DNA from 2 places in the Alteromonas sp. 4NH20-0104 genome. Region 1 is predicted to be linked to the other one. Evidence: predicted binding sites of a transcription regulator. Region 1 holds the regulator's gene; the other holds the start of a gene.
What was found. Region 1 encodes FliA, which starts transcription of late flagellar genes. Its sites were predicted from a motif close to CTAAAGNTNNNNNNNNNNNNGCCGATA; they were not measured.

Region 1 (15,149 bases):
TTGAAATTCTGCGGGAGTCCATGTTTATGGTTATCCTGCTGGTATCGGCGGTGATTGTGCCCAGCATGATTGTGGGGTTGGTGGTCGCGGTATTTCAGGCGGCTACGTCAATTAACGAACAAACCATGAGTTTCCTGCCGCGCTTAATTGTAACGCTTCTGGCGCTTAGCTGGGGCGGTAACTGGCTGGTTCAGAAGCTGATGGACTTTACCTTTCATATGGTTGAGCAAATTCCACAGGTGGTGGGCTAAATGGAAGTCGAACTGGCTGCGGTGAATCAGTTTCTGGCTGATTTAATGCTGCCATTTATGCGCATCAGCGGGATGTTTGCCGCTATGGTAGGCCTGAGTGCCAAATCCATACCGCCGCAACTCAAAGCACTGCTGGCCATTTTAATGACACTGGTGATCATGCCGGTAGTACCGCCCACACCCATTACCCAACTGGTTGATTTAGGCACTTTCGTAATAGGTATCCAGCAACTGTTGATTGGCATAGCCGTGGGCTTTTTGTCGATGATGGTACTGAACACGTTTGTGCTGGCGGGCCAGGTCATTGCGATGCAAACCGGTTTAGGGTTTGCCAGTATTGTTGATCCGGTAAATGGCATAAACGTCCCGGCGGTAGGTCAGTTTTACCTTATTCTCGCCACGCTTTTATTCTGGGGGATGGACGGACACCTGGCCATGATCAGAATGATCGTCATGAGTTTTCAGGCTTTTCCCATTGGCGAAGCCTGGTTTGCGGCGGAACAACTGCGCGATATTGCTCACTGGGCCGGCTGGATGTTTGTTGCAGCGCTAACCCTGGCGCTGGCCCCGATTATTTCGCTGCTGATAGTTAATCTGGCATTTGGCGTAATGACCAAGGCCGCACCACAGCTCAACATCTTCAGTATTGGTTTTTCCATAGCGCAGATTATGGGCTTAATCATTATCTGGTTAACGCTGGATAATTTTTCCACTCACTTTGCTAATCAATGGCAACGGGCTCAACAGTTTATGTGTGAGCTGCTATTGATTTGTCCGAGCTGATAAGGCTGAGCGACCATGGCGGATTCATCAGAAAAAACAGAAGACCCCACGGGGAAACGACTCCAGGATGCCCGCAGCAAAGGGCAAATTGCGCGTTCTAAAGAGCTGTCGACTACGTTGGTGCTGGTGGCAAGCAGTCTGATGCTGTTGTTATTTGGCAGTTTTATTGCCGATGCGCTGTTTGCTATCGCCAGTAGGATGTTCACCCTTTCGCGGGACGAAACCTACGATCCTACCCATATGTTTTCCGCCTGGGGGGTTGCTATTACTGAAGTCAGTACGCCGGTGATCTCGTTTATGCTGGTAACTATGATTGCCGGTATTTATGGCTCTATTGCGCTCGGCGGCTATAACTTTACCTGGTATTCTGCGGCGCCAAGATTCTCCAAGCTAAACCCGTTAAGCGGCATTAAGCGGATGTTTGGGGTGAACGGGCTGGTAGAGCTGTTAAAAGCCTTCGCCAAATTTATAGTCATAGGCGCCATGGCCCTTTTCGCGCTGTCTTTATTTCAGGATGAGGCGCTGCACCTGGATCAGGAAATCTACCCGCTGAATATTTTCCATGCCCTGGATATGATTGAGTGGGCGTTTTTTCTGCTGACCCTGGGGATGATCCCCATTGCGCTGTTTGATGTGCCTTACCAGTCTTATAAGCACAATGAACAAATGAAAATGACCAAGCAGCAGGTTAAGGATGAGCGCAAAAACTCAGAAGGTGATCCGCAGGTAAAAGGGCGGATCCGTAAACTGCAATATCAGGCCGCTGCCCGTCGAATGATGCAGGAAGTGCCCAAGGCGGATGTGGTCGTTACCAACCCGACCCATTACTCTGTAGCGCTGAAATATGACGAGCACGGCTTGCGCGCTCCTGTTGTTATTGCCAAGGGATCCGATGAACTGGCAATGCATATCCGAAAAATTGCCACCGCCCATGATGTGCCGTTAATTCCTTCTCCGATGCTGACCCGGGCGATTTATTACACTACCGAAGTGGATGAGGAAATTCCGCACAAGCTGTTTATGGCAGTGGCCCAGGTACTGGCCTATGTTTTCCAGCTTAAGAAATACAAGGCCGGTAAAGCCAAACGACCCAAACCACTCAATCGTAATCTGCCCATTCCGCCTGATATGCGTTACTAGCCCTTACTGAACCCAGACTTAAGGCCGGTCATGCCGGCTTCTAAGTCATAAACCACACCGCTGGTGATAATTCGAGCACTTGAACGAGACAGTCTAAAAGCTGGCACGGGGATTGAAGTAGTCCCTGTAAGCGACCTTTAGTGTCAAAAATCGGTTATTGAGAACGTCTCGTTATGGTGTTAACAGAATATCTACAGCGTGTTGATAAATCCCGGCTTCAGCAATTGAGCCAGGGCTTAGGCGTACCTTTGGTTCTGCTGGCCATTATGGGCATGGTGATCCTGCCCATGCCGCCGATTCTGCTCGACATTTTATTCAGCTTCAATATTGCGCTTTCACTGGTCATTATTCTGGTTGCGGTACTGACCAACCGGCCGGTGGATTTCGGTATTTTCCCGCTGGTACTGCTAATTGCTACGGTTTTACGTCTTGCGCTGAATGTTGCTTCTACCCGGGTGGTATTGCTTTATGGCCACGAAGGCGGCGATGCGGCCGGTAAAGTTATTGAAGCCTTTGGTGAGGTGGTGATCGGCGGTAACTACGCAGTGGGTGTCGTAGTATTCGCTATCTTATTGATTATTAACTTCAAAGTAGTTACCGCTGGGGCCGGGCGTATTTCCGAAGTGGGCGCGCGTTTTACCCTTGACGCGATGCCGGGTAAGCAAATGGCCATTGATGCTGATTTAAATGCCGGTTATATCGATCAGGACGAAGCGCGCCGCCGTCGTGAAGACATCACGGCTGAAGCCGACTTTTACGGCTCTATGGACGGTGCGTCAAAATTTGTTAAAGGCGATGCCGTTGCCGGTTTGTTCATTATGATGATCAATATCGTCGGTGGCCTGTTTATTGGGATGATCCAACACGACCTGTCATTCAGCAACGCGCTGGAGGTGTACACCATACTGACCATCGGTGACGGCCTGGTGGCGCAAATACCTTCCTTGCTGCTGTCGGTGGCTACCGCCATTATTGTGACGCGTGAAAATGAAAGTCAGGAAATGGGCAGCGAAATTACCACGCAACTGGGTAACAAAAAAGCGCTGTATATTTCTTCTGGCATCCTGTTTGTTATGGGCATTGTACCGGGCATGCCACATCTGGCTTTTCTGACCTTCTCAGCGTTGGCCGGCGGCTATGCTTATTATCAGACCTATGCCGAAAAACGTAAGGCTGAGCAACCGCCGACTCCGGTGGTCACCAATAACAGTGAAGATAATGTGCCGGCTGAGATTAAAGAACTGGGTTGGGATGACGTACAGCATGTCGACACCATTGGTCTGGAAGTGGGTTACCGTTTAATTCCGCTGGTGGATAAAACCCAGGGCGGCGAATTACTGACCCGGATTAAAGGCGTGCGGAAGAAGCTTTCTCAGGAACTGGGCTTTTTGATCCCACCGGTTCATATTCGCGATAATCTTGACCTGGACCCTAATGCTTACAACATCTCCATGCTGGGCGTGACGATCGGAGATGCTGAAGTCAGCCACGACGAAGAGCTGGCCATTAACCCCGGTCAGGTGTTTGGTAAACTGGAAGGTCGCGCTACCCGTGACCCGGCGTTTGGCCTGGATGCCGTCTGGATTAAGCCTGCCCAACGAGAGCATGCGCAAACTCTGGGTTATACCGTTGTGGATGCGGCAACCGTTATCGCCACCCATTTAAGCCAGTTATTAACCAATAATGCCTACCAGTTGCTTGGCTTTGAAGAAGTACAGCAACTGATGGATATGCTGGCCAAGCATAATCCGAAACTGGTTGAAGGCCTGATCCCCGATCTGGTGTCGCTGGCAACGGTAGTGAAAGTGCTGCAAACCCTGTTATACGAAGGCGTGCCTATCCGTGATATGCGCACCATTGTGCAAACGCTCACCGAGTATGCACCGAAGAGTCAGGATCCTGACGTTTTAGTGTCAGCTGTGCGGATCGCCCTGAAGCGTCTGATTGTACAGGAGATAAACAGCGGTGGCGCCGAGTTGCCGGTAATTACCCTGGCTCCGGAACTAGAACAAATGCTGCATCAGTCACTACAAGCGGGTGGGGATGATGGCGCCGGTATAGAACCCGGTCTGGCTGAACGTTTGCAACAGTCGCTGCAACAGGCTGGTCAGCAGCAGGAACTGGCGGGCGAGCCCGCGGTGTTATTAACGTCGGGCATGTTACGCCCGGTATTGTCGAGATTCTTAAAGAATGCAGTGAATGGCTTGCACGTGTTGTCGTATCAGGAAATTCCTGATGATAAGCAGGTTCGCATTGTTTCTTCCGTCGGTCAGTAAGCTGACAGACACCCTTAATACCTAAGAGGTCATTATGAAAATTAGACGATTTTTTGGCAAAGACATGCGCGAAGCATTAAGCCAGGTAAAAAATGAGCTGGGTAGTGATGCGGTGATCATGTCAAACCGCAAAGTGGCCGACGGCATTGAACTGGTAGCCGCTTACGATAAAGAGCCTGAAGCCAGATTGTCGGTACCGCCGAAGCCAAAAGCCCCGGAGGCCAGACAAAACGAAGGCAGTCTGCCGACCTTAAGCGAGATTATTGGCGATGATGGTCCGGATACTCTGCGCGCATTGCTCGAAAAGCAGGCTGAGCAGAAAGCGGCAGTAGCCCAGCGTGTAGAAGCGGCCAACGCTGAAGCGGAGAAACGCGCGCCGGTGAAACCGCTCGCGACCGAGGCCCCGGCAGTCAAAGAAACCTCACCATTCCCCGCAGTTGAGGAAGACGCAGAGCACAGCGGCGGTGGCAGTCTGGCGGATATCCGCGCTGAAATTGCCTCATTACGCAATGTGTTACAGTTTCAGTTAGCCGATATGCAACAGCAGCAACAGTCGCGCCTTAAGCCACAACAACGTTACCTGTTGCAGCAGCTTTGTGCGATGGGAATTAGTCAGCAACTGGCCGCACAAATGGTCACCTACACGCCGGCTGAGTGTAATGAGCGCGAGGCCTGGCTGTATCTGTTAAAACTTTTGTCCAATCGTCTGACCACCAATAACGATGATATTCTCACCCAACAGGGAGTGGTTGCTTTAGTCGGACCGACCGGTACAGGTAAAACCACTACCATTGCCAAATTGGCTGCCCGCTATGCCCAAAAGTATGGTGCCGATCAGGTAGCACTCATTACTATCGATAGCTACAGAATTGCTGCGTATGAGCAACTAGCCACCTATGGCAAAATTATTGGGTGTCCGGTTCGTAAAGCTCAATCAGGTGAACAATTGGCCGATTTACTGTTTCAGCTGCGCAACAAACGCCTGGTATTGATCGATACCGCAGGCTTTAGCCAACGCGACAGTCGTTTGATTAGCCAGCTTGCCACCTTCGGCCAGGTAAGCGGTCAGCAGGTAAAAAACTATTTAGTTGTGCAGGGTAATACGCAACAGGCTACACTTAAGCATATTATCAACGCCTATAAGAGTATTGATTTGCAAGGATGTATCATCACTAAGCTGGATGAGTGCTATAGTTTAGGGGAAGTGGTCAGCAACGTAATTGAGGCGCAATTGCCGGTCAGTTATGTTGCCGATGGCCAACAGGTGCCTGAGGATATTCACGTTGCTAATGCGAAATCTATAATCTCTTTAGCAGCAAAGCTTTATAAAAAGTATGGTTTGAATCATACTAATAGCAGTTCCGATGTAAACACAGCACAGGCAGTATGATTGAAGACCAGGCGAGTAGCTTACGAAAGATGAATCAATCACGATTAATCAAGGTAATAGCCGTTACCGGCGGTAAGGGCGGAGTAGGGAAAACTAACGTTACTCTGAATACCGCTATAGCAATGGCAAAACAAGGCAAAAAGGTCATGGTTCTGGATGCAGACCTTGGTCTGGCGAACGTAGACGTGATGCTTGGACTGCGCGTAGAGAAGAATTTGTCTCACGTGTTGTCCGGGGAATGCACGCTCGACGAAGTGCTGGTAACCGGTCCCCATGGCATTAAAATCGCCCCGGCGACTTCCGGTACCCAGTCCATGACAGAGCTGTCACCCACTCAGCATGCCGGGCTTATTCGCGCGTTCAGTGAACTGCGCTCGCAAATCGATGTGTTAATCGTCGATACGGCGGCAGGTATCTCGGATATGGTGCTCAGTTTTTCCAGGGCTTCTCAGGATATCCTGGTAGTGGTGTGTGACGAACCCACCTCACTTACCGATGCCTATGCACTGATTAAAATTCTGAACCGCGACCACGGCATTTTCCGGTTTAAGATCGTGGCCAATATGGTCCGCGATGTGCGGGAAGGGCAGGAGTTATTCAGCAAGCTTTCCAAGGTCACCGGGCGTTTTCTCGATGTGGCACTGGAATTAGTTGCCACGATTCCCTTTGATGAAAACATTCGTCGGGCGGTTCGCAAGCAAACCGCTATTGTGGATGCTTTCCCGTCATCACCGGCTTCCGTCGCGATTGGTCAGTTGGCCACCAAAGCTCTGACCTGGCCTGTCCCGGCGCAGCCCGGCGGACACCTCGAATTTTTCGTTGAGCAACTGATCGCGTCGAAGGTGGCAGGGAGATAGCGTGAATAGCAAAGCTGCAGCGTACCAACAACAAACTGATAAAGCGCAGCTGGTTGAGCGACATGCCTCTTTAGTCAAACGTATTGCTCACCATTTAATGGCGCGGCTACCAGCCAGTGTAATTGTCGATGATCTGATTCAGGCCGGTATGATTGGCCTGCTTGAGGCAGCGAAAAATTTTGACGGCAGCAAAGGTGCCAGTTTCGAAACCTTCGCCGGGATTCGGATCCGTGGTGCTATGCTGGATGAAATCCGCAAAGGCGACTGGACACCCCGGTCGGTCCACAAGAATGGCCGGGCTATTTCCGATGCCATTTCTCAGGTTGAGCGGGAAACCGGACGTGATGCGCGGGATGTCGATATTGCGGCCAAGCTCAATGTATCCTTGCCGGAATACCATCAGATGTTATCCGAGGTCAATGCCGGCAAACTGGTGGGTATTGAAGATTTAGGCGTGTCTGAAGACGTAATCGCGACGGATGAGTCGCGGGGTTCGGATTCGCCGCTGGAAGATTTAATGCAAGGTTCATTTCAAAAAGCGCTGGCGCATGCTATTACTACATTACCAGAGCGTGAAGCGATCGTACTATCCTTGTATTATGACGAAGAATTAAACCTGCGGGAAATCGGCGAGGTTCTCGAGGTAAGTGAATCACGGGTCAGTCAAATTCACAGCCAGGCGATGTTAAAATTAAAAGCGCGCATGCGGTCCTGGCAGACTGGTGAGTAACATTAACTATACTAACAATATGACTATCCTCACTGGAGGCAATTTTGGATAAGAATATGAAAATTCTCGTGGTAGACGATTTTTCTACGATGAGACGTATTATCAAAAACTTACTCAAAGATCTCGGCTTTTCCAATATTCAGGAGGCCGATGATGGAAGTACTGCACTGCCAATGTTGCAGCAAGGTGACTTTGACTTTGTGGTGACTGACTGGAATATGCCGGGCATGCAGGGTATCGATCTGCTGCGGGCAATTCGTGCAGACGATAAACTCAAGCATTTACCGGTACTGATGGTAACTGCTGAGGCGAAAAAAGAGCAAATCGTAGCGGCCGCTCAGGCGGGGGTAAACGGCTACGTAGTTAAACCGTTCACTGCCGCTACGCTAAAAGAAAAACTAGAAAAGATTTTTGAACGTTTAGGTTAATCCAGTAACGTGTTTAACCGCTGAGGACAACTGGATGACTGAAAATAAGAAAGTCCCCATTACGCTGGATGAAGCGAAGCAGTTGGTTACCTTTCTGGAAGAAGGTGATACCGATTCTGCTAATGCACTGCTTGACGCTGTCACCATGAAAGAGTCTGTCGAATTATTCGCAGAGGTGGGTAAGCTTACCCGTCAGTTACACGACTCTTTAAACAATTTTCAACTGGATGAACGGATCGCCGGTTTGGCGAACGAAGATATCCCTGATGCGCAGACCCGATTAACCTACGTTATTGAAGAAACCGAAAAAGCGGCTAATACTACAATGGATGCTGTTGAACAGAGCATGTCTATTGTTGAAACCATGAAAGGGCAATTAGACAGCCTGATGCCTGAGTGGAAAAAGTTAATGAACCGCGAGATCGAACTCGACGAATTTAAATCCATGTGTCTTGACCTGGATAAACACCTTGAATCTTCTGTGGACGATGCCGATAAGATGATGGGGCTGTTGACCGAAGTGCTTATGGCGCAAGGTTATCAGGATCTGACCGGACAGGTTATCCGTCGCGTAATAGAGTTGGTCAAAGAGGTTGAAGACAGCCTGGTTCACATGCTGACTGTGTTTGGCGGTGCAGAAGTGACCAAAGCGGCCAATTCTTCGCAGCCGAAGGCCGAAAAGGCGATTGTCGCCGAAGGGCCAATTATTGATGCCGAATCGCGTGACGATGTGGTGTCTGGCCAGGATGATGTGGATGACCTTTTATCCAGCCTGGGTTTTTAGGGGAGCGGATACATGTCTTTTGATGTCGATGAAGATATTTTGCAAGATTTCCTGGTTGAAGCCGGTGAAATTCTTGAGCAACTCCAGGAGCAGTTAGTTGATCTGGAGAACAATCCAGAGGATAAGGACCTTCTCAATGCCATATTCCGGGGCTATCACACCGTAAAAGGGGGTGCCGGATTTTTGTCACTGACCGAACTGGTTGAAATTTGCCATGGCGCTGAAAACGTCTTTGACGTAATGCGTAATGGCCAGCGCTCGCTGACCCCCGAACTCATGGATACTATTCTGCAGGCCACTGACGTGGTAGTGGATATGTTTGAAAAGGTCAAAATGCGAGAGCCGCTGGAACCGGCTAGTGCTGGGCTGGTTGAGACATTGCACAAGCTGAGTAATCCGGAAGCGCCCGGAGAAAATATTTTTGGCGACACGCAGGATGAGGCGCCGGCCGCACAACCTGAACCCGTCGAAGTCGAAGAGACGTTCGAGCTGGAAGAAGACACTGCTCAATCAGGCAATCCATCTGAACTGATTGAAGATATCACTGAAGACGAATTTGAAGCCTTGCTCGATGAGCTGCACGGCACTGGTGGTGCACCCGGCGCCGCGGCTGGCGCTGCGCCTGCCTCTCCGGCACCGGCTCCAACGCCGTCCGCCGCACCAGCTGCCAGCGGTAATGAAGACATTACTGACGATGAATTTGAAGCGCTGCTTGATGAATTACACGGTAAAGGACAGTTCAGCGGCGAGTCTCCAGCCCCTGCATCACCTGCGCCTGCCAGTCCGGCTCCGGCAGCGGAGACTGGAGGGGGGGAAGAAATCTCTGATGATGAGTTTGAAGCCCTACTGGATCAATTACACGGGCAAGGAAAAGGCCCCGGTGCGGATGCTCCTGCAGAACAAAAACCGGCTGAAAAACCGCGTGTAAAAGTTGACAATACAGCGCCGCCAGCCGCCAAAGCTGCAGCACCGGCAGCTAAACCTGCTACGCCGCCGGCTACCCCGGAAAAAGCTCAAAGCAAACCCGCGGCGCCGGCAAAAGCCGCTGAACCTGCGGCTAAAAAAGAAGAGAAAAAAGCGGGGCCTGCTGCGCCTCAGGCAGAAACCACAGTCAGGGTTGATACCCGTCGTCTTGACCAGATCATGAACATGGTCGGTGAATTGGTACTGGTGCGAAATCGTTTGTTAAGTCTGGGCATCAGCATTAACGATGAGTCAATGTCCAAGGCCATTGCTAATCTGGATGTGGTTACCGGTGACTTACAAGGTGCTGTGATGCAAACCCGCATGCAGCCCATTAAGAAAGTGTTTGGGCGCTTTCCGCGAGTCGTTCGTGACTTAGCCCGCAGCCTGAAGAAAGAAATTACCCTTGAGCTTGAAGGGGAAGAAACCGATCTGGATAAAAACCTGGTTGAGGCGCTGGCCGATCCGCTGGTTCACCTGGTGCGAAACTCGGTGGACCATGGTATCGAAATGCCCGACGACCGTCAGGCTGCCGGTAAGCCCAGAATGGGTAAGGTGAAACTGTCAGCCTCCCAGGAAGGGGACCATATCCTGCTGGTTATCGAAGATGACGGTAAAGGAATGGATCCGGACAAATTGAAGGACATCGCGATTTCCCGTGGTGTGCTCGATGCCGATGCGGCAGCCCGGATGTCGGATGTTGAAGCCTTTAATTTGATTTTTGCCCCTGGATTTTCAACCAAAACCGAAATCAGTGATATCTCTGGTCGCGGTGTTGGTATGGATGTGGTGAAAACCAAAATCAACCAGCTTAATGGTACGGTAAATATTGATTCTCAGTTGGGTCGTGGTACTCGTCTGGAGATAAAAGTACCCCTGACACTGGCCATTTTGCCAACGCTAATGATTGTGGTGGGCAAACAAACCTTCGCATTACCGCTGGGTGCTGTGAGCGAAATTATTAACATGGATATTAAAAAGACCAACACTGTTGATGGTCAGCTAACCATGATTGTGCGCTCCAAGGCGATCCCGCTGTTTTTCCTGGGTGACTGGCTAATTCGTGGGCCGAAAAATATTGAGCGCGACAAAGGCCACGTAGTGGTAGTGCAAATGGGCACTAAACAGGTGGGCTTTGTAGTGGATGCCTTAATCGGGCAGGAAGAGGTGGTCATTAAACCTCTGGATGCTTTATTGCAAGGCACGCCGGGCATGGCAGGCGCGACGATCACCTCAGATGGTGGCATTGCGCTTATTCTGGATATTCCGAGCCTGCTTAAGCGATACGCCCGCAAAGCGATCAAGTAATAGCGTTGAGAAGAGGATTGTTATTGAATGGCTTTTAAAGTCCTGGTTGTTGACGATTCCAGCTTTTATCGCCGTCGGGTTAAAGATATTCTTAACGAAGACCGTTCACTGGATGTGGTCGGCGAAGCCGCAAACGGCCGCGAAGCAGTAGAAAAAGTCAAAGCGTTACGTCCTGACGTGGTGACCATGGATGTGGAGATGCCGTTAATGGACGGCATCGAAGCGGTCAAACGCATAATGACTGAATGTCCGGTGTCGATAATCATGTTTTCCTCGCTGACTCATGAAGGCGCCAAAGCCACACTGGATGCGCTGGAAGCCGGCGCAGTGGATTTTCTGCCTAAGCGCTTTGAGGATATAGCCAAGGATCGCAGTGATGCGGCCACACTGTTACGAACCAAAGTGCGGCTTTTAGCTCGTCGAGCGCCATCATCTTCGCTGCGACCCAGACCAACGGCGCGTCCCGGTAGTCTGTTAAACAAGGCACAGCCAGAGCGGCTTAAACCTGCCAGACCGATGCCGGCCAACGCACCAAAATCTACTTTTTTCAGAAGTTCTACTGTGCTCAGTGGCAGTCAGGATGCCGCTGAACCGGTTATTGTGTCGCAGGTTCAACGCAGTGGCAAGCGCTATCGCTGCCTGGCAATTGGTGCGTCAACCGGTGGTCCCGTTGCACTGCAAAAAGTGTTAACGCATTTGCCGGCGCGGTTTCCTTTTCCGATCTTTCTGATTCAGCATATGCCGGGGACTTTTACTCATGCGTTTGCTGAACGGTTGAATCAGCACTGTCAGATTCGGGTAAAAGAGGCTGAACACGGCGAGGTTGTGCAGGCGGGCTGTGCCTATCTGGCGCCTGGGGGTAAGCAGATGGAAGTCGAAAAGCGCGCCGGTCATACTTACATTGTGATCAAAGAGGTAAACTCCTCGGATATTGGCTACAAGCCCAGTGTGGATATTACCTTTAACAGCCTGTCAAAAATATACGGTGGCGATACCCTGGCGGTTATTCTGACCGGAATGGGGGCCGATGGCCGGGAAGGGTGCCGGACACTGAAATCGCTGGGCGCGAAGGTCTGGGCGCAGGATAAAGACAGCAGCGTGGTGTATGGTATGCCACAGGCGGTAACGGTCGACAGACTTGCCGAAGTGAATATTGACATTAATGACATTGGTGAATGCATTAAAACCGAAATGTCCTGATCGATAATTACTGGCAGGCGGGAGAGAAGCGTTGAAAATTTGGACCATAGCCAATCAGAAAGGTGGCGTCGGTAAAACCACCACGACGGTCACTCTGGGCGGGATACTGGCAAAACGTGGCTTTAACGTTTTACTGGTAGATATGGATCCCCATGCTTCGCTAAGTTATTACTTCGGCATTGATTCAGAAGAGCTTTCCAGCTCGGTGTATGACATTTTTGCTAATCCTTCGGGCTTAAGTGACGATAAAGTACTGGATTGTTTATGTCCCAGTAAGCTCGACAGCCTGTTTATTCTGCCATCCACCATGGCCCTGGCTACCTTAGACCGGTCGCTGGGCAACCAGATTGGGATGGGGCTGGTGCTGAAAAAAGCACTGCAACAAATTGAGTCGCAATTTGACTATGTGCTAATCGATTGTCCGCCGGTATTGGGCGTGCTTATGGTTAATGCTCTGGCGGCCTGTCAGAAGGTGATCGTGCCGGTGCAAACAGAGTTTTTAGCCCTGAAAGGACTCGACAGGATGATGCATACGCTCAAAATTATGGGTAAAACCCTGTCGCGGAATTTTGATACGATCATAGTGCCGACCATGTTTGACAAGCGTATTAACGCTGCCATAGCAGCCCAGAAACAATTGCTGCTGGACTACAAAGAACAGATTTGGAAAGGTATGATACCAGTGGATACGCGATTCCGGGACGCCAGCCAGATGCAGGCGCCGGCATCTATAGTGTATCCCAAAGCTCGTGGCGTGTTTGCTTACGAGAAATTACTCAACGTCCTGGATAGTGACTAATATGAGCAAAGATACACCGTTTGCTAAAGAAGAGGTGATGGAAGAATACCTCAGCAGTTTATTACGCGATGTCGAAGATCCGGCAGACGTAACGGCGCGTACCGCCAGGCTGTTAGAAAAGGCAACGGTAGAGCTGACGCCGGAAGTACCGGAGGCGACACTTCCACCTGTGTCTCCACCAGTAAGCGAGCCGGTTGAAACCGAACAGGACATTGCCGCCGAAGAAGTCATCGCTGAAGTTATAGCGAGGGTTGAAGAGAAAGCTGCGGTGCCGCCTCCAGGTGTGCCTTTAAAACCTCTTGAAGAACGCTTGGATAACGCGTTCCAGGCATTGTTTTTTGAAGTGGCCGGTTTAACTCTGGCAGTGCCGCTGATTACCCTGGGCGGTATTCATAACCTGACCAAAATTGGTCCGTTATTCGGTAAACCAGCCTGGTTTATGGGTGTCATGCTGCATCGGGAAGAAAAATTAAGCGTTGTGGATACCGCGCGATGGGTTATGCCGGAAAAATACGACCAAACTCTGGCGGATAAGCTAAACTATCAGTATCTCATTATGTTAGGCGATAGTCCGTGGGGGTTAGCCAGCGAAAAACTGGTTAATACAGTGACCCTAAGCAAGGACGACGTGAAATGGCGTCAGGCGAATGCAAAGCGTCCCTGGCTCGCCGGTATGGTAAAAAATAAAATGTGTGCATTGTTGGATGTTGATGAACTAATATCAATGCTGAATAACGGCTTGGGCAGTAAAGACCAGGTACTATAGTCAAGTGGAGCCAAGTGCATGAGTGATGACAGAAATAATAACGCAGGCAATGTCGACGATCAGGTATTGCAATGGGTAACCTATCGGTTAGGCGAGGAAACCTACGGTATTAATGTAATGCAGGTGCAGGAAGTATTACGTTACTCTGAGATCGCTCCGGTACCTGGAGCGCCGGATTACGTGTTAGGTATTATTAACCTGCGTGGTAACGTGGTCACCGTTATTGATACCCGCGCTCGCTTCGGGCTACCACCGGAAGAAGTTACCGATAACACCCGTGTGGTCATTATTGAGTCTGATGAACAGGTGGTGGGTATTCTGGTAGATAGCGTTGCCGAAGTGGTTTACCTCAAGTCTTCAGAAATCGACAGTGCGCCAAATGTGGGCACCGAGGAAAGCGCTAAGTTTATTCAGGGTGTCAGTAACCGCGACGGCGAGCTGCTTATTCTGGTTGATCTCAATAAACTTCTCAGCGACGAGGAATGGGACGAGCTAAGCAGTCTGTAAATTAAACGGCCGTTCTTACTTCACATGGAAGTTAATCTGTCTTTACTGATAGCCGTTGCTGCTTTATGCCTTTCGGTGCTTTTTACCATCGTACTCTGGTTTGCCAGTCGTCGCAGCAATGCACGGCTGACCGAAGCGCTGGCACAGCAACAACAGCAGCTCAGCGCTCTGAAAAAGCAACTCCATATCAACGCCAGTACGCTTGAAGAGATTCAGGCGCGTAGTCTGGTGGTGGCCAAAAATACCGAACAAACCGAAGCGACACTGGTTGCTTTACAACAGCAATTTACCGCCTTAGGTGAGCAGGATCCCGACAGTCGCCTGTATCAACGTGCCGCTGAAATGATTCAGTCCGGTGCCAGTGCCGAGGAAGTCATGCACAACTGCGATCTGCCCTTAGCGGAAGTCCAGTTGCTGATGAACATCCATCAGCCCAAATAGGCTGACCTTCGCTCCGCGCGAGTAAAAATTCACCAACATCGTTAACCCCACCTTCACTGCAGATTGGTTTTTTCGCCAGACTAAGCCTGCATAGTTTTTTGTTTATCTGTCTAGTGTTATCTATAAATAGCTGTTTTAATTATGTTTATTGTTAAGTCCGTTACTCAATCTGGTAAATGCGGCAGTTTACTTATTGAACAATCAGGTTGTGCAAAAAAATAACCCTAATGTAAAAAAAATGTGTGAGTGATGTTAATTGTTGGCGTTCACAATGCCCTACTTAAGGCAATGTTGCGCACATAATCAGCAAATTGCCCGGACACACAGAAAAATTACAGGGGTACTACTATGAACAAACTCATGATTGGCGGGGTGCTGTTATTGCTCAGTGCAGCGCCTCAGGCAATGGCCAGTGTTATCACTAATGGTGGCTTTACGGATTGCAGTTATAACGGCTGGTCAAAAGACACCGACGGTGCTGGTGATATCAGCGTCCTGGACGACTTTACTAATACCAGCGGGCCGG
Region 2 (15,149 bases), on a different contig from region 1:
CGCAACTGGATGCTACCATTAAGCCTTATCTGGGGCGTTTGCCCGAAGAGCTGGATCCTATCGAAAAAGCAATCCTACGGTTAGCCACCTTTGAACTAACCGAACAGATCGATGTCCCATACAAAGTCATTATCAATGAAGCGATTGAGCTGGCTAAATCCTTTGGCGCTGAAGACAGTCATAAATTTGTCAATGGCGCGCTGGATAAAGCGGTGAAAACCCTGCGCTCCGATGAGCGCGGCTAAGCCCGCAGTCATTGAAACCAGAGCAGGATGCTCTTCTTTTAAATTTCTTAACTTTCCGGATTACTGTGAAAGAGTTTGATCTGATAAAACAGTACTTTGCCCAACGGGGTCACGTAAGAAAAGACGTGATCCTGGGAATCGGTGACGATTGTGCGGTCACCAAAGTACCTGATAATCAACACCTTGCTGTCACCACCGATACCCTGATAAGTGGTGTTCATTTTCTCTCCGATGCACCGGCACGTTCTGTTGCCTATAAAGCGGTGGCGGTAAATTTAAGTGACTTGGCTGCGTCGGGCGCAGAGCCTGCCTGGATAAGTCTGTCACTGTCACTGCCATCCTACGATGAAACCTGGATAGACGAATTTGTTAACGGTCTCTACGAACTGACTGAGTACTATTCGGTGCAGTTGATTGGTGGCGACACGGTAACCGGTCCGCTGGCATTAACGATTACGGCTCAGGGATTTGTGCCGCCGAATACTGAATTACGCCGTAGCACCGCTAAACCAGGTGACTGGATTTATGTGACCGGTAATCTTGGTGATGCCGGCGCCGGCCTGGATATTCTGAAAGGTAAGGTTGAGGCCAGCGACGAGCACCGGGACTATCTGATTAACCGCCATTATTACCCCACTCCCAGAGTGATGGCAGGGACGTCGTTACGCCGTACAGCGAATGCCTGTATTGATGTGTCTGACGGACTGGTGTCTGATCTCGGTCATATACTTAAGTTGTCGGGCTGCGGTGCGACGGTTCACGTAGACCGCCTGCCTGTGTCATCAGCTCTGTTCGATACGGTGGGGGCTCAACAGGCTTATCGCTATGCTTTATCCGCCGGTGATGATTACGAACTGGTTTTCACCGTTAATGAAGAGCAGCGCGGCAACCTTGAAACGTCACTCACCAATGCCAACGTTAAAGCGACCTGTATTGGTCAGGTGAACGGTTACGCCGGTCAAATGGACCTGCGACTGTATGATGAAAAATACGTGCTGGATGAAAGCACTGGCTACGAGCACGAGTTTTAATGGATAAAACGCTGCGTAAGCGGGTCTCAATGAAAAATCCGGTGCACTTTCTGGCACTGGGTTTTGGCAGTGGTTTAATCCCCCTGATGCCTGGTACTTTTGGCTCGCTGGCGGCATTGCCATTGCTCATCCCGTTTAGCTGGCTTTCACCCTACGCACTGCTGATTGCTGCGGTGCTGGCCAGTGTTGTAGGGATTTATCTGTGTGGTAAAACCGCAGATGACATGCAGGTGCACGACCACGGCTCTATTGTCTGGGATGAAGTGGCCGGTATCTTACTCACCTTCTTATGGATCCCGCTATCGCCTATTACGGTGTTGATGGGCTTTGTGTTGTTCCGCTTCTTCGATATTTTAAAACCCTGGCCAATCAAACCCATTGATAAGTATCTCGCTGGTGGGCTGGGTATTATGCTGGATGACGTAGTGGCCGGTATTATGGCCTGTGTCAGCCTGCACGCAATCTTATTTCTCTTTGGGCTTTAGCCCACCTGCGTAAAAAATAATTCCAACCTCAAATCGTGATAGCACTGACGAGAATAAACCTGAAAATTGAACAAATACTGTTCAAATAAAAGGATTAGTTATGTTACTCAGGCGCGTTCTTTTGCACGTAAGGCAACAGAACTGGTTTGCGGTGTTACTCGATTTTGTAATTGTAGTGGTGGGTGTGTTTATCGGTGTTCAGGTAGCAAACTGGAACGAAACACAAAAGCAACGAACGCTTTATCACGACGCCTATCAGCGGGTACATCAGGAAGTTAGCAATAATATAAAATCCATTCGAGCGGTACAGAACTATTACCGTAAGCGTCTGCCTGCCGTTCAGCGAGTCATCGAAACCTTACGCACTTGTGGTGCTGATGGTGGTTCGATAGAAAATATCGAAGCCACGTTTCCGGTTGTCATGAATTATTCCCAGATATTACTTTCTGTTCGTGACATTGAGTTAATGCTCAGTAATAACAGTTTTCTCGCTTTTCAGCATACAGAGCTTCGAACCAGACTGTCAGAGCTTGCCAACTATACCCGCTTTTATGAACTGGAACTTGCCAGTAAGACGGCCGAGATGAAAGATACCAGTTTTTTAAATCAACTGGCGTCAGGCCCTCTGCTGGGCTCTCCTGAAGATAATATCGAGTCAATTAACAACGGTGCCGTTGGCAGTCAGGAGTTAATTAGAAAACACCGTTTCAAAGCGCCTCTTAATGAGGTGTGTAAAGATGAGGTGATCCTTAGAAAGTATTTTGGTTGGGAAGAAGCGGTCTATTTTCAGGTTGTTGTGGGGCAGATGGTCGTCGAGCATTTAGAGAAGGAACTGACTTACCTGAAAGCGGCTTATTCAACTTAATAGTCGTGCCCGGTGAGTGTTTATTTGCCTTGCATGCCGCGTTTCTTTTTTAAGTCCAGCGCAGCCAGACTGTAGCCACCATCAGCGCCGTCAATAAAGTGAATATGCTCTGACTGGTAAGCGGTTATCATACAGGTGATCAAGGCTGCTCCTGCCACGTGAACACCAAAAGCGATTTGTCCTATCTGTTCCTGGCTGCTGAGGAACTGCATAATCGCCTCACGCTGCGCGGGTGTGCAGCTAATACACATTTTCAGGCCGTCCTCGAACTTTATAAAATCGCAGTTTGTTACGAAATCCTGTTTGTACGCACCCCAGTCGGTGGTATCGGTTTTTACTTTGCGTGACATCAACCAGCCGCCAACCAGGTTCATGAATACCAGATGCAGATAAACCTTACATCGGCTGATTAGCGAGTTGGTCGCTGTTCTAATACGGGTCTCGGTGGCGAGCCGGGCGGGAGACCAGGCAAATGAAAGTTGTTCTGAGGCTATCGGGTGGTAGTGTTCACGCCCGCCAGTAATCTGTTGTAGCTGTTGTAAAACCAGCTCGTATTGTTGCGGTGAACTGGCTTCAATAATGAGCGAAAGGGTTTCGCCGTGGCGGCTTGTCACGTTACTCCAGCGACATTCAAAGCCTGAGTAGTCTGCACTCGGCTGAGCCCCTTCAATCAGAAAGGCCTGATTGAGAACGGGATCTTTAAGGATTTTTTCTGCATAACGGATCCCGCCGCCACTGAAACAAGCCTGCTGGTAGTACGGCGAAACCGTCAGTTTACTCACCCCGATAGTTTGACCCGCGGCATACACGGTAGCGGCGGGAATTAGCGCTATACGTAGCTCCAGATGAAGGCTGAGCGCCTTTTGTTGGCAGGAGGTAAGACATTGCCTGAGTAGCTCCTCATTGCCCGGGGGCACGCAGATAGTTGCGCCATCACCGCCAAATACAAATGGCAACGCCGTACCGGCAAAACAATTACGCACGGCAACAATCATCGCGACTGCGATGGCATTGATATCCTTATACTTGCCACGCAGCAAAGCGTCAGTGGAGCCTTTTACGTCGGAAATCACTACCAGCCACTCAGCGGGCAGTGTCGCGTAATGCCCGGGAACGGCTAAATGGGCAAGATCATCGTAAGCCGGTAATTGCTGATAAAAAGCGGTTGTCTGAGTTGTGATAACTACATCCTGAGTAATGCCATCCGGCGGTATGTTCAGAGTATAGAAAACGAATCAGGTTTGTCTAATAAAGCGGGCAGGGACAAATGGTAAAACAATTCACCTAACCGGCACCGCTGGCACGGTGCCGGTTAGGTGAATTTGGCCGCGATAATCAGGCCAGGTAGTGGTTCACTTTGGCAATAATACCAGCACTGTCGAGCCCAAGCTCGGCGTACATTTCTTCCTGGGTGCCCTGCAGAATAAAGCTGTCAGGCAGACCAAGGGTCAGCACATCGGTTTTTAACCGGTTTTGCATCACGTATTCGCTTACGGCGCTACCTGCTCCCCCCATAATGCAGCCGTCTTCCAGTGTTACGAAGCATTCATGTTCGGCTTTCAGAGTGTTGAGCACGTCGGTATCCAGCGGTTTCACAAACCGCATATCCACCAGCGTGGCATCCAGTGCCTCGGCCGCGGCCTCAGCAAAGGGCAGTAGCGTCCCAAAGTTTAACAAGGCGACTTTCTTACCGGTGCGCAGCGTTCGGCTCTTGCCTAATTCCAGGGCCGTCATGGCCTCATCCGGGGTAATGCCTTTGCCAGCACCGCGCGGGTATCTCACCGCCGCTGGCGCATTGGCTATATGGCCGGTATACAGCATCTGGCGACACTCATTTTCGTCTGACGGCGTCATTACAATCATGTTGGGAATACAACGCAGGAAAGCTATATCAAAGGCGCCCTGGTGAGTCGGACCATCGGCACCTACAATGCCCGCCCGGTCGATGGCAAATAATACCGGCAGATTCTGCAGCGCTACGTCGTGGATAAGCTGGTCATAAGCACGTTGCAAGAACGTGGAGTAAATGGCCACTACCGGGTTCAGACCATCTTTAGCCATCCCGGCGCCTAAGGTTACGGCGTGTTGTTCGGCAATGGCGACATCGAAATACTGTTCCGGAAATTGTTGGGAAAAGGCCACCATTCCTGAACCTTCACGCATTGCCGGGGTGATGGCCATCAGTTTAGGATCCAGCTTGGCCATATCACACAACCAGTTACCGAAGGTGGCCGAGAACGTCGGGTTGGACGCCTTGGCTTTAGGCAGGGTCTGGTCGGCCGGGTTAAACTTCGGCACAGCATGGAATTTTATGGGGTCTTTTTCTGCCTCGGGATAGCCTTTACCTTTACGGGTGACCACGTGCAGCAGTTGCGGCCCTTTGAATTTACGCATATTGCGTAATGTATCGACCACACCGTTAATGTCATGGCCGTCAATGGGGCCTATATAGTTAAAGCCCAGTTCCTCAAAGATCGTCCCGGGTACAACCATACCTTTAATATGCTCTTCGGCACGACTGGCGAACTCTTTGATAGGCGGTACATTGCTAAGTAATTTCTTGCCGCCATCACGAATGCTGTTGAACAGATTACCGGTTAATAAGCGAGCCAGATGGCTGTTAAGCGCGCCAACGTTCTCAGAAATCGACATCTCGTTATCATTCAGCACCACGACTAAATCTTTGCTGATATCGCCGGCGTGATTCATTGCCTCAAAAGCCATCCCGGCGGTCATCGCGCCGTCGCCGATAACCGCTACAACCTTGCGGCCAAGCTGTTCTTTATCGGCCGCAATGGCCATCCCCAGCGCTGCACTGATTGAGGTGGAAGAGTGTCCGACTGCAAAGGTATCGAACTCACTTTCCGGTGGCCATGGGAAAGGATGGAGCCCCTCTTTCTGGCGAATAGTCGACATCTGTTCGGCCCGGCCGGTCAGTATTTTGTGCGGGTAGGCCTGATGACCCACATCCCAGATAAGTCGGTCGAATGGCGTGTTATAGATGTAATGCAGCGCCACAGTGAGTTCGACGGTGCCAAGACCGGATGCAAAATGTCCACTGCTCTGACTAACGCAGGTCAGCAGATACTGGCGTAATTCGTCGGCCAGGGTACGCAGCTTGTCTTGTGGAAGCTTGCGTAACGCTTCAGGACATCGGGCCAGAGCAAGAGTAGGATAGTGCGCTAAATCTAGAGTCATTATTTATTATTCTGATACGTTATGCGGGCGAGGGGCAGTTCAATGACTGCGACTCACCATTAAATCGGTAAATGCAACTAAGTAATCGGTATTGTAGGGCAAACCGTCCAAGGCTTGAAGCGCCTCTTGATGTAATTTTGTTAACTCCTGGCGGGCCCCTTCAAGGCCAAGCAAAGACGGGAAGGTATTTTTACCCTGTGCTTCATCGGATCCTTTGGGTTTACCCAGGGTTTCGGTACTGGCGGTGACGTCCAGAATGTCGTCCTGGACCTGAAAAGCCAGGCCTATCCGATTGGCAAACCGGCAAAGCAATTGCTGATGTGCACTATCGAGATGTTCAGTTACCAGGCACACCATTTCCACACAGGCGGTCAGTAAAGCACCGGTTTTCAGTTGGTGAAGGTATTGCAATTCGGCCAGTGATATTTGCTTGCCGGTTGCGGCCAGATCAATGGCTTGTCCGCCACACATTCCTGAGTAGCCGGCTGCCCGCGCCAGCACCGCAACTAACCGGGCCCGGCGGGTGTCGGCAAAGGGACTCATTGGATGTTCGGCAACAATACTGAACGCCTGGGTTTGCAGGGCATCGCCAGCAAGAATGGCGGTAGCCTCATCAAATGCAATATGACAGGTTGGGTTGCCCCGGCGCAAGTCGTCATCGTCCATGGCTGGCAGATCATCATGAACTAACGAATAGGCATGAACGCATTCGATGGCGATACTGATGGCGCGCTGGTCGTTATCCGGGATATCCAGCATATTGCCCACCAGGTGCACCAGCAAAGGCCGCATGCGCTTGCCACCATTTGTTAAAGCATACAGCATGGCTTGTTTCAGGCTGGGAGCGGCATCCGGCAGGGCGGTTATGAGGTCATGCAAGCCGTCATCAATGCGTTGCTTGATGTGCTGGTGCAATGAAGCAAGTTGCATGTTAGTCCTCGTTATCTGCCGCGAAGTCCTGGAGTGCGGCTTCGCCATTCTGTTCAGTGAGTATTTTGACCTTTTGTTCGGCCTCTACCAGTGCCTTTTGGCTCAGGCGCGACAACTCAATACCGCGTTCAAATTTTTGCAGTGCTTCATGCAGGGGCAGGTCGCCCTGTTCCATTTCATTAACGATGGTTTCCAGTTCGCTGATAGTTTGTTCAAATGACGGACTGGCTGGAGTGGCTTTATCGCTCACGGATCCCTCTTCTGGTCTCATTTTGCGTAGTGAAGGCACATTAACCGAGGGCCGGGCAAGGGTCAAATAGTTTAAGGGCTGGCGGGTTGGTTTTGGTCTGCTTAGTGTGGTAAAGCGGCTATTTTGCAATAACGGGTTATGAAATCTATAACAACATCAGTGTAGAAAAAAAAATAACTGCCGATAGAATGACTAACTAGGCGTATTAAGCAGATGCATGACGGGCATGTTAAGCATCGTTATTCGGCGAAATACCGAAACCACTATCGCCGGTGTGTATGACTTTGTCTGATTCTGCACTGTAATGTGGTAAATTCGCAGCTATATTTAACACCATAAGTTCAGTATCGCCCTGAATAAGTGATGAAGTGAGGGAAACAAGTGGATTTAGCAACCCTGGTAGGAATGTTAGGCGGCATTGGCTTTATCGTCATGGCCATGATCCTTGGTGGGGATCTCAGCATGTTTGCCGATGTTCCTTCGGTACTGATTGTTTTTTGCGGCAGTCTTTTTGTTGTTATGTCGCAGTTTACGCTGGGTCAGTTTTTTGGTGCGGGCAAGGTGGCCGGTAAGGCGTTCATTTTTAAAATCGATTCACCTGAAGATCTCATTGAGAAAGTGGTTGAAATGGCAGACGCGGCGCGCAAAGGGGGATTCCTTGCCCTGGAAGAGGCCGAAATTGCCAATCCTTTTATGCAGAAAGGAGTCGACATGCTGGTGGACGGGCACGATATAGACGTGGTGCGGGAAACCCTGGCAAAAGACATTTCCATGACCACTGAGCGTCACGAATTTGGTGTTTCTATCTTTAAAGGCCTGGGTGACGTAGCACCGGCAATGGGGATGATTGGTACGCTTATTGGTCTGGTGGCCATGTTATCTAACATGGACGATCCGAAAGCTATTGGTCCGGCCATGGCCGTAGCCTTGTTAACTACCCTGTACGGTGCTTTTCTTGCAAACGTTATTTGTTTGCCTATCGCAGCGAAATTAAGTAATCGACTGAATGAAGAAAAGCTCAACCAGTCATTGATCCTGGATGGCATTGTTGGCATTGCCGATGGTCAGAACCCCCGGGTTATCGAAGGGATCCTGAAAAACTATCTAGCCGCCAGTAAACGTGGCGCGGCAGAAGAAGAGTAACGGTTATGGCGCAGGAAGAAGAATGCCCAAAATGCCCCCCCGAGGGGCTGCCCGCGTGGATGGGGACCTTTGCGGACCTGATGTCGCTGCTAATGTGCTTTTTCGTGCTGCTGTTGGCGTTCTCCGAGATGGACGTCCTGAAATTCAAACAAATAGCCGGTTCCATGAAGTTTGCCTTTGGGGTGCAAAACAAAATTGAAGTCAAAGACATTCCGAAAGGGACGAGCGTAATAGCCATGGAGTTTCGCCCTGGCCGCCCCGATCCAACCCCCATTGACACTATCCAGCAGCAAACCATCGATATGACTCAGCAAATGCTGGAATTTCAGGCCGGTGATGAGGACTCGGCAGGCGGACGGCAGAAACAGCGGGGGACCCAGCGAGGAGGACAGTCGCAACAAACCTCAACGGATCAATCCGCGTCTACCCAGCAGGCGGCCAATCAGGAACAGGTAGCTGAGATGATGAAAAAAGTCGCTCAGCAATTGCAAAAACAAATCCTCGACGGCTCCATCGAAATGGAATCCCTGGGTCAGCAGATCACCATTCGAATTCGTGAAAATGGGTCTTTCTCTGCCGGCTCTGCATTTTTACAACCGCAATTTCGACCTGTTATTCGTAAGATTGGCGAGATCCTTGCCGATATGCCCGGACAGATTGAAGTGTCTGGCCACAGTGATAAACAGCAAATTTCGAATGAACTCTACAGTTCTAACTGGGATTTATCAGCGCAACGGGCGGTTGCAGTAGCCGAGGCGTTGCGTTCGGCGCAAGGGTTCGATGAAGGCAGAATGTCGGTAGTGGGCAAGGCGTCTAACGAGCCGTTAATTGAAGATCCCCAAACGCCTGAAGAGCTGGCCACTAACCGGCGGGTTGAAATCAATATTAATCAGGGTGAACCCATTCGCTCGAAACCTATTTCGGTCTTGGATCAGGGTCAGTAAGTCAGCGCGAAGTGTCAGCTTACCCGGTTAGCGGGTAAGCTCATCTACGTAGCGAGGTTTGCTCAACACTAGTTGCACCGTACTGATAGAACGTTCCAGGAACCCTCCCTCACAATATTTCAGATAATATTCCCACATTCTCGCGAAGCGCTCATCGTAACCATGCACTGCCAGTTTTTCCTTGGCCGCAACAAACGCATTAAACCAGTCTTTTAGCGTGCGGGCATAGTCGAGTCCGATGTCCTGCATATCACGAATCGACAGATCGCTGGCTTGCTTGATGTGCTGATTCAGCACCAGTTGTGAGGGTAAAAAACCGCCCGGGAAAATGTGCTTCTGGATAAAATCTACGCCCTTATGGTAGCTGTCGTAGCGGCGGTCATCAATAGTGATCGACTGCAGCAGCATTAAACCTTCAGGTGCTAACAGGCTCGCGCACTTGTTAAAGAACTGATTAAGGTAAGGTTTACCTACTGCTTCAATCATTTCTATCGACACCAGTTTAGTATAGGTTCCTTCGAGTAACCGGTAGTCTTTCTTTAACAGCGTAATTTTATCTTCAAGACCTTCGCGCTTTACCCAGTCGTTAGCGTAGGCAAATTGTTCCTCAGAAATGGTTGTTGTTGTTACCTGACAGCCAAAATGTTTGGCGGCATGCACAGCGAGACCACCCCAGCCAGTCCCAATTTCAATGAGGTGATCGTTGGCATTCAGGCGCAGCTTTTTACAAATGGTGTGCAATTTATGAAACTGTGCATCGGCCAGTGAGGCGTTGACATCCGGATAAATGGCTGATGAGTACATCATGCTGTCATCCAGGAAATGCGTGTACAGAGTGTTCCCCAGATCATAATGAGCGGCGATATTTTTCTTCGCCTGATCGTGAGTGTTGCGTCGCATCAGGTGCTGCAACCTATCAAAAGGAAAACTTAACCATTTGAATCGCGACTCCCAGCGGTCCAGGGTTGGCAGATTACGGGCAAAAATCCGAATGACGTTGGTAAGCTCAGGACTGGTCCATAAGCCTTCTGTGTAGGTTTCGCCTGAGGCTACACTCCCGCCAAGTAGCAGCTTTTTGTAAACGGACGGACAATGCATATCAACTTCAGCATGCAGGTCGCTGGCGGGATTACCGCATTGAGCCACAAGCTTCCCATTTTCTTTAATCACCAGATGCCCCTCTGGCAGGGATTGCATCAGACTGATAAAGACCTGGCGACTGTATCGCTCAATAAAAGAAAACGTAAGAGGCGCAATCAGCGCAGTTTCACTATTTGCCATGAGTTATTCCTGACTATTTATCGGATGTGAATATACCGGCGTGCGCTTTATCCATAATTTAACCGCTTGCCAGTAAATTCCGATGACAGTTCTTAGTGTCATATTCGGTATCGATTTAATTACGCTTCTAACCGTATTTGAGTTTAATGAATTTTGTTTTAAATGCATAATCGCGGTGAAGTGTTTGTTTTTCTTATAACAACTTAGGCCCACTGAGAATGCCTCAGACGGTTGCTGTATATGCCATTTATAGACCATGTCCACCGGATTGAAAGGCGAGACGTGAAATGCTTTCGGCGTGTTTTCCTGCCTGGCCAGATCAACCAGGTAATGGTGTCGTTGGTTCCATGGCGTATTACTGACTTCGGCCAGCATATGGGTGAATTCACCACTGACCTTATTGCGTAAAAAATAAAAATTAACCGGACTGAAATACAGTCCGAAGTGGCGTGCCTGGCCGAGAAGAAATACATCACCGCTTAGATGATTACTGGTGTCTGACAACGCATTAATGCGAGCAATGACCGCTTGTTTCAGTGGCAATGACGAGTCGCCCAGATAATCACTGCGGCGGTATTCAAAAGCGGCTGTGCGGCAGTTAGAAAAGCCTTTTACCGAATGCGCCAGTTGATTGACCTCATCGAGGTTAAGCCACATCATCGCGATACCATATTCAAAGGCATGCTGAGTGGGGGTAAAACGTTCGTGGCTAACCACCCCGGTGCAGATCGCGCTTTCCATTACAGGCTGGCTCCAAATCGCTGACACACATCCAGGGCTGAGCGCACACCGTCTTCGTGGAAACCGTTGTACCAGTACGCACCACAAAAGTGGATGCCATCAATACCACAAATGGTGTCCCGCTGCTGCTGAGCACTGACCATTTTGGGACTGAACTGAGGATGGGCATAGCGGTAAGTCCCCAGCACTTTGTTTGCATCAATACCTGAGGTGTTTAGGCTTACACAAAAAGTCTCCGGGGCGTTCAGACATTGCAGTATATTCATGTCATAGGTTACGGCGGCGGGACGTTGCTGTTCCTGAGGATCGCCGGTTAAGCGGTAATTCCAGCTCGCCCATGCCGCTTTACGTTGAGGGAGTTGGTGAGTGTCATAGTGAAGCACCACATCGTTTTCGGCGTAACCAATCGCGCTAAGGATACGATGCTGAGCTTCGGTCGGTGCGGCCAGCATGGCTAAAGCCTGATCACTATGACAGGCAAAAATAACTTCATCGAAGCGGTCGGTTTGCCCTGCTGCTGTGGTTACCGAAACCCCTCCGTTATCGTGTTCAACCCGGCTCACCGGTGCGCTTAATCGAATCCGCTCGGCAAATGGCTCAATCAGCGGCGCAATGTACTCCCGGGAGCCGCCTTTGATGGTATACCACTGGGGCCGGTCGTTAATGTTTAATAACCCGTGATTATTGAAGAACTGTAAGAAGAATGTCAGCGGGAACGCTTTAGTTTGCTCCAGGCTGGCCGACCAGATAGCGGCGCACATGGGATATATATAGTGTTCGCTGAAGTCGTCACTGAAGCCGTGTTGTTCGATAAACGATGACAGCGTTTGTGAACTGATATCTTTTTCTTGCTCGATAGTCTCTTTGCAAAGGGTATTAAAGCGAACAATATCTTTAACGATTTTCCAGAATTTCGGTCTTAGCAGGTTACGCCGTTGAGCGAATAACGTGTTCAGGTTATGTCCGTTGTACTCAATATTTGTGCCTTCGTGGCGGACGGAAAAACTCATCTCCGTTGGCTGGTATTCCACCCCCAGACTGGTCAGTAGCTTGATGAAATTCGGGTACGTCCAGTCATTAAAAACAATAAATCCGGTATCAATGGCCCATGACTTACCTTGCACGGTGACATCTTTCGTCGCAGTGTGCCCCCCTATATAGTCATTGGCCTCATACAGAGTAATGTTGTGCTGTTTATGCAGCAAATGGGCGCAGGTTAACCCTGAAATTCCGGAGCCAATAATAGCAATGTTTTTTTTCATGCGAAGACCGCCAGCCTGATTATTGTAATTTTGATGAAAGCCATACCTGGAGTCTGCCAGGTAAGCGGAATAAGGTTCGTAGTATTACCCCGAAAACGGTCGGGAAGTAGATGTTGCTCTGCCGTTTAATGATCCCCTTGAGGAGTGATTCAGCGGCTTCCTGAGCCGTAATTTTCATTGGCATTTCAAAGTCATTTTTATCGGTCAGCGGCGTTTCAACAAATCCCGGTGAGGCAGATTGGACAAGAATATCGCGCGATTTCAGGTCTATTTTCATGCTTTGAGTAAAGTAGTGCACGGCGGCTTTACTTGCGCCATAGGCCTGACTGCGGGTAAAGGGAAACAATCTGGCCATGGAATCGATGATGACCAGTTGATTACCGGCCTGGCAGTTAGGCAGCAGAGCGCTTACACAATTGATGATGCCAAAAAAGTTAACTTCGAGTACCCGTCTGAACATGTCAGGCTCAAATTCCGGTAAATCCACGTATTCACAGGTGCCAGCATTGAGCACTGCAATGTCGAAACGTACTTCTGCCAGCGCCGACTTAGTGGCTTGCTCATCGGTGACATCAAACTTCAAGGTCTGAATATTCTGATAACCAGACAGTTTATCGAGCTTTTCCTGGTTGCGCCCGCAGGCAATTACCTGATAGCCGCGTGATGCAGCATGATTAGCCAGGGCTTCGCCGATGCCGGACGTTGCGCCGGTAATGAGTATCGTTTTCATGAGTCTAACTTCTTTTTGATAAAACCAATGAGGTGCCTTAGCAATGGCACATGTTCATATACCATTTCTCCAAGGTCATAATAGTCACGGTGATAATGAATTTTTTCGTCGCGGACCTTAAGTAATGACACGCCGTCGACTGAAATAATATTTGGTTTATTTTTTAACTGCAGCGTCATCGTCCACTCAACCGTATGGCTGTAAGAGCACCCTTCGGTGCTGGCTGACTCTTGTAAAGCGTGTATTGTGAACTGGCAGGTGTCCACCGAATCCAGCAGGTTTGCAAAGTATTTTTTGACTGCTGAGAGGCCCTGATGACGGGTTACCGGATCGACAAACTCAATGTCCTGATGATAGACCAGCGCAAGATCGTTAATGTCGATGCTGGCTAGATCTTCGTATAACTGCCTGAAACGTTCATTAAATGTCACTGCAAAAAAATCCGTAATCGGTAAAGTTTATGCTTGATAATACCGATTGCAGGAAGGCTTAGATCATCAATGGTGTATTTATTTTCAGCCCTGTTGCAATCTCTTCTGGCTTTTAAGATCCAAAACAGAAATGAGGGCGTATTGGACAGTGATTCCCTATTAACTTTGTGAAAGATATCCCATTATGCAAGTAGTCAGTATGCCCTTGTTTCCGTTATCTGCTCATTTATTACCGGGTGGCCACATGGCCCTGAGAATTTTTGAGCCCCGCTATGTTCGGATGGTAAAGGAAGCCTGCGCAGGTGATGGGTGCTTTGTCTTGTGCATGCTTAACTCGCGCGGCGATTTAAGTAAAAACGAACATATTTTTCCGATTGGGACACTCTGCAAGATTGTCGATTTCGACTTGCTCGAAGATGGGTTGCTTGGGATCAAGGTGGAAGGCCAGTATTGTGTGAAGATAAACACAATAGCTACTGAGGCGGACGGCCTGAGGACAGGGCAGTGTGAACGTATCACTGACTGGACTGCCGAAATAGATGACGGCGTTATCGAGCCGTTACGCGACAAGTTGCAGCTGATTTATGACAAATATCCTGAAATCGCACGGCTTTATCCCGAACTTAAGTTTTCAGAACCACTGTGGGTGATATATCGCTGGCTGGAGTTATTACCGGTAGATGCAGCAAACAAACAAGCGTTTTTGAGCGAACAAAACTGCGATAAGGTGCTAAACTATATAAATGACTTGGTGCGGTAATATTTTTGATCCAGATCATAATTTGTTGCGTATGGATTAGCACATACGGAATAAATCGGACCGAAAACTATGCTTGTTGGAATACCATTGGAACACGAAAACAGCGCTGTAGAACCGAAAGAGTGTGCAGTTGAAATGTCTGACTATCTGGTAAAGGTAGCGCAGGACAGGTGCAAAGCCTCATTCGCCAGAGTGTTCGGCTTTTTTGCCCCGCGGCTGAGATCTTACGCACTCAAGCAATTGGGCAATGAAGCATTGGCCATGGAGCTTGTACAGGACACAATGTCCAATGTGTGGCAGAAAGCGCACCTCTTCAATTCGGAAAAAGGTTCTCCTTCTACCTGGATTTTTACCATCGCCAGAAACATTCGCTTTGATATGCTCCGTAAAGTTCAGAATCGCAAGGAAGACATTTGTGCTGATGATTTATGGCCAGTGCTTTGCGAACAAACACCCGACGCGAATGAGAAGTCGTTAGACGATCAGGTTACATTGGAGCAAATCGGTCATTTGTTTGAAGATTTGCCAGAGAAACAGAAAGTAGTATTAGAGGCCATTTACATCGACGGGAAGTCACAGCAGGAAATTGCTGATGAACTGGATATTCCTCTAGGTACTGTAAAATCCAGAACCCGGCTTGCTTTGCAGCGTCTCAAAGGTATGTTAAGCGATTATGATTAAGTTCCACCCAACCCCTGATCTCATTGAGCAGTTTGTGACGGGAACCCTGGCACCAGCCGAGTCGTTAATGGTGTCTGCCCACTGCGATATGTGTAAATACTGTCGGGAACTCGTCGATGACAAAACGGCGGAGTTCGCAATGGATCATCTCGAGCTCGAAAACGCGGCAGAG

Region 2: a site for FliA is predicted at 7,164-7,190, ahead of pomA (flagellar motor protein PomA). Genes of this name have one in related genera too.

What each region holds. Positions count from the first base shown of each region.
Region 1 is NZ_BAAJLP010000001.1:12,102-27,250, reverse strand. It holds gene fliQ (flagellar biosynthesis protein FliQ) at 1-251, shown strand, start outside; gene fliR (flagellar biosynthetic protein FliR) at 252-1,034, shown strand; gene flhB (flagellar biosynthesis protein FlhB) at 1,050-2,174, shown strand; gene flhA (flagellar biosynthesis protein FlhA) at 2,348-4,450, shown strand; gene flhF (flagellar biosynthesis GTPase FlhF) at 4,485-5,840, shown strand; gene AC27IB_RS00095 (MinD/ParA family protein) at 5,837-6,697, shown strand; gene AC27IB_RS00090 (RNA polymerase sigma factor FliA) at 6,699-7,427, shown strand; gene cheY (chemotaxis response regulator CheY) at 7,472-7,855, shown strand; gene AC27IB_RS00080 (protein phosphatase CheZ) at 7,890-8,639, shown strand; gene AC27IB_RS00075 (chemotaxis protein CheA) at 8,652-10,910, shown strand; gene AC27IB_RS00070 (protein-glutamate methylesterase/protein-glutamine glutaminase) at 10,938-12,110, shown strand; gene AC27IB_RS00065 (ParA family protein) at 12,142-12,909, shown strand; gene AC27IB_RS00060 (chemotaxis protein CheW) at 12,911-13,675, shown strand; gene AC27IB_RS00055 (chemotaxis protein CheW) at 13,694-14,182, shown strand; gene AC27IB_RS00050 (DUF2802 domain-containing protein) at 14,207-14,623, shown strand; gene AC27IB_RS00045 (hypothetical protein) at 14,972-15,149, shown strand, end outside.
Region 2 is NZ_BAAJLP010000002.1:214,926-230,074, forward strand. It holds gene nusB (transcription antitermination factor NusB) at 1-245, shown strand, start outside; gene thiL (thiamine-phosphate kinase) at 311-1,276, shown strand; gene AC27IB_RS02595 (phosphatidylglycerophosphatase A family protein) at 1,276-1,761, shown strand; gene AC27IB_RS02600 (hypothetical protein) at 1,862-2,626, shown strand; gene AC27IB_RS02605 (DUF3095 family protein) at 2,647-3,846, opposite strand; gene dxs (1-deoxy-D-xylulose-5-phosphate synthase) at 3,962-5,824, opposite strand; gene AC27IB_RS02615 (farnesyl diphosphate synthase) at 5,864-6,754, opposite strand; gene xseB (exodeoxyribonuclease VII small subunit) at 6,756-7,004, opposite strand; gene pomA (flagellar motor protein PomA) at 7,386-8,147, shown strand; gene AC27IB_RS02630 (flagellar motor protein MotB) at 8,153-9,091, shown strand; gene AC27IB_RS02635 (class I SAM-dependent methyltransferase) at 9,119-10,372, opposite strand; gene AC27IB_RS02640 (DUF1365 domain-containing protein) at 10,376-11,113, opposite strand; gene AC27IB_RS02645 (NAD(P)/FAD-dependent oxidoreductase) at 11,113-12,375, opposite strand; gene AC27IB_RS02650 (SDR family NAD(P)-dependent oxidoreductase) at 12,395-13,105, opposite strand; gene AC27IB_RS02655 (nuclear transport factor 2 family protein) at 13,102-13,536, opposite strand; gene AC27IB_RS02660 (LON peptidase substrate-binding domain-containing protein) at 13,721-14,296, shown strand; gene AC27IB_RS02665 (sigma-70 family RNA polymerase sigma factor) at 14,366-14,977, shown strand; gene AC27IB_RS02670 (ChrR family anti-sigma-E factor) at 14,970-15,149, shown strand, end outside.